DNA from 2 places in the Terrimonas alba genome. Region 2 is predicted to be linked to the other one. Evidence: riboswitches for the same ligand, from Rfam matches in the RefSeq annotation. Region 2 holds a riboswitch; the other holds the start of a gene.
The links. Region 2 has a riboswitch for cobalamin ahead of ACFEL9_RS14570 (ribonucleoside-diphosphate reductase small subunit). Riboswitches for the same ligand answer to the same signal wherever they lie in the genome.

Region 1: linked by a shared signal. The riboswitch ahead of ACFEL9_RS23545 (TonB-dependent receptor plug domain-containing protein) and the one ahead of ACFEL9_RS14570 (ribonucleoside-diphosphate reductase small subunit) in region 2 are both predicted to bind cobalamin.

Annotation. Positions count from the first base shown of each region.
Region 1 is NZ_JBHMQM010000009.1:146,030-149,186, reverse strand. Features, by position in the region: gene ACFEL9_RS23545 (TonB-dependent receptor plug domain-containing protein) at 1-1,645, opposite strand, end outside; cobalamin riboswitch at 1,824-2,046, opposite strand; gene ACFEL9_RS23540 (sensor histidine kinase) at 2,201-3,157, shown strand, end outside.
Region 2 is NZ_JBHMQM010000004.1:611,612-614,768, reverse strand. Features, by position in the region: gene ACFEL9_RS14580 (DUF4920 domain-containing protein) at 1-346, opposite strand, end outside; gene ACFEL9_RS14575 (nitroreductase family protein) at 408-989, opposite strand; cobalamin riboswitch at 1,355-1,578, shown strand; gene ACFEL9_RS14570 (ribonucleoside-diphosphate reductase small subunit) at 1,697-2,668, shown strand; gene ACFEL9_RS14565 (ribonucleoside-diphosphate reductase subunit alpha) at 2,726-3,157, shown strand, end outside.

The DNA.
Region 1 (3,157 bases), on a different contig from region 2:
ATTTTGGTGTAAGCTGATAACCGGCATTGATGCCAAAAGAATGTTTCGGTCTTCTTAGCAGGTTGAAATAGGATGTGTCTTTGCCCGCATTATTTGTAGTTACTTCTCCATCTGTAAAAGCATAATATAATTTTAGTTGGAGGTCTTTATTGATATGAAGTGTCGGCTCTATTTCTATACCCTGATCTTTTTGTTTATTAAGATTAATATAGCTGAAGGCAGGGCCATAGGCAATCACATCTTTGATATTCCTTGAAAAATAAACTGCTCTTGCATCTAATTTATTATCCAGCAAAGAAACCTGCACACCTCCTTCATAGGTTTTAGATTTTTCGGGTTTCAAATCAGGATTGGCCCCCCATTGGCCATACAGTTCGCTCAGGGTAGGAGCTTTGAATGCAGACGCTACATTGACAAACAATTTTACCTGTTCATTTAAAAGATAGGAAGGATTGATACTATACGTAAAATTGTCGCCAAACTTAGAATGCTTATTGTAACGACCGCCTATTTCCAAATTGAAGCCTGCAAGATTTTTTATAAAAAAAGAAAGATAGGGACTGGTGATATGAAACTTGGGTTTTTTTGGATTTGCATTGGTATCAAGCGATTGTTGTTTGCGGTAATCAAGACCAGCCAGTAACTGGAAGTGTTCCGCCAGGTTTACATGACCGTATAGTTCTGCGTTGTTACTCCGCCCTTCAAAAGTTGACGGGAAGGAACTTTTGAAATCACGGAAAATTTCGTCATAACCATATTGCGCTACCACAGCTCCTTTGCTGAAATCATATTGAGCGGCGGCACCAGTAGAAAGCAGCGATGATTTGTATTTGTTGTCGGCGTCTTTATAAGAATCATCATCGAAGCTCCCTTTATAAAAATTATAGCGGAAATAAGGCTTGATGTGTAGTCCTTTTATCACTTCACCATCTATGTTCAGGTACAAGCCATTTTGAAGAAACCCGTCCTTATCAAATGATTTTGCTTTCGTGGTATCTTTTGCTTCAGAGATCCCTTTTGTTTCGTGGTGCATAAAACCAATATTGTAGGAGACTTTATTAGCACTGCCACTCAATCCGGCATTGCTCTTAAATGTACCAAAAGAACCACCGGAAAAATTGCCAAACAGTTGGGCCGGCTTGTCAGCACCTTTGCGGGTAATGATATTTATAACACCGGCGATGGCGTTAGAACCATATAAAGTTGATTGGGCGCCTTTTAATATTTCAATACGTTCGATTTGTTCGATCGGGAAAAGGCGAAGATCAAAAGCGCCACCAACACCTGAAGGATCGGTAAGTGGTACGCCATTTATTAATATAACTGTGTAATCATTTTTGGCTCCGCGAAGAAAAACAGATTTGTCTTTGCCCGGGTTGCTGGTAGCACCATTGATCACGATGCCGGCCTGCTCGGTAAGTAACTGCGCCAGGTCCTTTCCCATACTTCTGTCCAGTACGGCACGGTTGATCACTGTAACTACTTTACCGGTCTCTGATGCTTTTTTAGAAAATTTGCTGGCGGTAACGATTACCTGGTTTAATGATTTGTACGTACTGTCTTCCTCCTGGCTCGTGGGGGCAAGTTGAGCAAATAGCTGGCTGCTGATACTGAGGGCAGCCACTACAAAAAAATTCTTTTTCATTTTTAAAAAAAGTTTTGCGTGACTGCTTCCGTGTAAGAGTTGTTGGCCCTTCGACTCTTCGACAAGCCTGTCTGCCGACAGGCAGGCTCAGAGCTCAGGATTAACCAACAACGGCGTGATAGAAATATAAACGTCCTGCGACTTTTACATTTCAAGCCTTTCACCCGAAAGCATTGAATGATTATTAACCAGCCTGGCAGGTCTTCTGGCTCACCCCAATCTAATTGCCTTCCCGTGTAAAAACAGTGGCACTCAGAATTAGATTTCCTAACTCCCTCCTGAGCTATGTCGAAGGATAGGGGTTAGGGGGTTTACAGCTACGGGGATAGCACCGGACTTTCACCGGTTTCCCTTTTAATGCCGACATTTATCGTCGGCAAACCAAACTGGCCGCAAATGTAGGGAGAGTAAGCTGTTATGCAATCAGAAATATTTCAAACCGCAAACCCGTTCAATTTTAAGTTGTCGCCAGCATAGTTCTTCTTTTCATCCATACAAAATCCCCACATACCGATACATTCAGCTATTTTTAAGGCAAAGCATGTTTTTTTGTATATGATCCAGTCAAAGAGCTACACGATTGTTACTCATATTGCTGCCTGGATATTATTTCTAAGCTTGCCTGTGTTATTTGTCACAAGTCAATCGGGTTATAACGGCATACTATCGACACTCGCTTCACCTTATACCTGGCTATTTTTCAGTACTTATATTTTTATTTTCTATCTCCATAGCTGGTGGTTGATACCGAAGCTTTACCTGAAGAAAAATTTTTTCCTGTATTCGAGTTCCCTGTTTATTATATTAATCGCCGTATGGTTGCTGAAGCCTTTTGACCGCATGGTGAGTAATCTTGGTCCGGGTACAGGGTTGGAGATGCCGAATCCCGGGCCACCACCACCTGTCGATGATTTCAAAGGGCCACCCCCTATGAGGCAGCCCGGCGATAAGCCACCCGGTTCACCAATGAATACAAGGGGTTTGCAAAAAATAGATGTGGTCAGCATATTTTTTTACTTCACCATCCTGGCCATGAGTATGGCCATACAGATCCGGGTAAGATTGCGGGCAACTGAGCAAAGGGCATTGCAGGCAGAAGCGGATAAGGCAAATGCTGAGCTATCGTTTTTGAAGGCACAGATCAATCCCCATTTTTTATTTAATACGCTCAACAATATTTATTCATTGGCAGCTTCTAAAAGCGATAATACGGCTGAAAGCATTTTGAAGCTTTCCAATATTATGCGCTATGTTACTGATGATGTGCGGGAGGAATTTGTTCCCTTGGAAAATGAAATGGACTTTATCAGGGACTATATTGACCTGCAACGATTGAGACTTGGTGATAAAATGAATGTCAACTTCATCGTGTCGGGTAAAACTACTGGTAAGAAAATCGCACCGCTTATACTAATGACATTCATTGAAAACGTATTTAAATATGGCATCAGCAACCGGGAGCCTTCGGCTATCGAGATTCAATTAACAACTGATGATCAGTCAATCCGTTTC
Region 2 (3,157 bases):
TCTTTTTCACCTCGCCATCAATTACTACTGTTTTTCCTTTGGCGGCCAGCGGCAGAAAGAATCCGTAATCCTTCATTTTAACCATTGCCGTTTCTTTATCGTTTAGCTGCAGCTTCAACCAGCATCCTTTTTTGGGACATACGTCCACTATTTTGGCCTTTATTTTTGTGTTCAGTGTTTCTGTTCCTTCATTTAATTTGACTAATGCCTCACTTATGGGTATGGCATTATCAGCTGTTATTTTTTCACCATAGGTATCACCGGGTTTGGCATCACCGGCTGGCGGCTGGCTATTGCCCATAAAAGCAAAAAGAATTACAACAAGAACCGATATTGTTTTTTTCATGTGTGTAAGGTTAGATAAACAAAGATAATTTTTACAACTGATAATTGTCAGCGTCCTGGCGCTACGCATTTACCCAGGTTACTTTTTCTTCCAGTGGCAATCTTGTCGCACCTATTGACGGAATAGCTGTATGGCCGATATAAAAAAATCCAAGCAGTTTATCCTGGGCTTCCAGTCCAAAAAATGATTTTGCTTCTTCAAAATAGGTTACACCACCCGTGGTCCAATAGCCGCCCAATCCATAAGCCGTAACCGATAAATAAATATTTTGCACGGCACAGGCCACCGCTTCTATGTCTTCTATTTCAGGAATGTTTTTCGTTAGTGTTCTTTTCATGCCAATAGCAATGATATGAGAAGCTTTCAACGGATTGTTTTGCAATTTGCCATAAGTAATTTCCTTGAACTGGCTACCGGCTTTCTGTTTGTATAATTTGCTTTGAAAAGCGGCTAATTTTTTTAACCCATCACCGGTAAACACAGTGAAATGCCAGGGCTGTTGCTGACCGTGATTGGGCGCCCATGTCGCATTGATCAATATCTCGTTTATAATTTTATCGTCCACTTTTTTACCCGCTTCCAGCTGATCAGGAAAAACAGAACGACGGCCTCGGACCAATTCATTAAAAAGATCAGGATTCATCTGTTTATTTTTTATTTTTTTTGCCACATGGAACCTCGCAAATAACCATTTTCCTGTGTGATGAAAATTATCATGCCCGGTTTCATAGTAAAATTTATCCGGCAAAAGTAAAAGCCTGCGACTGCAATTAAAAACTTTACTATGGCGGTTAGCTATTTTAAAACAACTTTTAGCCTGCTAAATTCCGGCCTGATTTAAATGGAATAACATCATTTCACCAAATAAAATATTCCCCATGAAATAGACATTTTTTTGAAATGCAGTCCTGAAAACTGTTTGCTGGCCGACAAAAAAATCTATGCACATTCTGTGAAAAACTCCCAAGGGAAACTTCTATGAATTGATATTACATTCGTTCGAGTTCTTAATAAATAATTAATATCGGCGTTGGGCAGTTACCTTATCCACTACTGCCCGCTTAATAGGGAACCGTGTGAAAATCATGGGCTGACGGGCAACTGTAAAGCCACTCCCTTCAACAAAGGGAACAGACCCGGTCAAGAAAGCCACTGTCCCGGCATTAATGTCGGGGTGGGAAGGTGACCAGGTTGGGCCAAGCCAGGAGACCTGCCGTTGTTATGTTTATTGTTTGGAGCCTCCCGAAAAAGGTACAGGCAAAGATTGAATGTCGCTTCTTTCTGTAAAAGAGGTGCGGATTCTTCGTCTTTAGTCGTGCCGCTTTTTGACAACATTGAATTTATAATACTATGCACGACGAACAAGAAATCTTATTAAAAGAAAACAAAGACCGCTTTGTTATTCTCCCCATCAATTATCCAAAAATTTGGGAAAAATATAAACAACACGAAGCCAGCTTTTGGACGGCTGAGGAGATTGACCTGAGTGGCGATATCAAGGATTGGAATGGCCTGAATGATGGCGAACGTCATTTCATTTCACATGTACTGGCATTTTTTGCTGCAAGCGATGGCATTGTGAACGAAAACCTGGCAGTGAATTTCATGAGTGAAGTACAATTGCCGGAAGCCCGTTGTTTTTACGGCTTTCAGATTATGATGGAAAACATTCACTCCGAAACTTATGCGTTACTGATCGATACCTATATCAAAGATCCCAAAGAAAAGGATCGTCTTTTCCATGCCATCGACACAGTGCCTGCTGTTAAGAAAAAAGCAGAATGGGCTCTTCGCTGGATCGAGAATGGAAGCTTTGCTGAACGCTTAGTGGCTTTTGCTGCTGTAGAAGGAATTTTCTTTAGCGGAAGCTTCTGCTCTATCTTCTGGATGAAGAAAAGAGGATTGATGCCCGGCCTTACCTTCAGCAACGAGCTGATCAGCCGTGATGAAGGATTGCATTGTGAATTCGCTTGTTTGTTATACAGCATGTTGAAAAACAAAATGAGTGAAGAACAGGTACATGCCATTATTGGTAATGCAGTGGAAATTGAAAAGGAGTTTATCACCGATGCTTTGCCTGTCGACCTGATAGGTATGAATGCAAAACTGATGCAGCAATACATCGAGTTTGTAGCTGACAGGTGGTTAACTGAATTAGGTTATACTAAGATTTTCAATGCGACCAACCCTTTTGATTTTATGGAACTGATTTCTTTACAAGGTAAAACCAACTTCTTCGAAAAAAGAGTGGGCGAATACCAGAAGTCGGGTGTGATGAATGATATTAAATCAAATACGTTTTCAATTGACGAAGATTTTTGATGCTCCTGGTTTCACTTTTTAAAGACTCACAACTACTAACCTTCTAAATATAAAGACATGTATGTACTGAAACGCAATGGCAAGCAGGAAGCCGTTCATTTCGACAAGATCACATCCCGGGTAATGAAATTAAGTTATGGCCTTACCCTTAAATCAGATGACGTTATTGAAATTGCCAAAAAAGTAATTGTTGGTATTTACAATGGCGTACCCACTACCGAATTGGATAACCTGGCTGCAGAAACAGCCGCTTCATTTACCACCAAGCATCCTGATTTTGCGGTATTGGCGGCAAGGATCGCTGTGAGCAACCTGCATAAGAATACGACCAAGTCTTTTTCAGAAACGGCAAAGCTTCTTTACAATTATATCGATAATAAAACAGGAGAAAAAGCGCCTTTACTGGCTGATGATGTGTACGACATCATCCAGCAAAATGCTGATCAGCTCGATGCATCTATTATCTACGAAAGGGATTATCATTTTGAT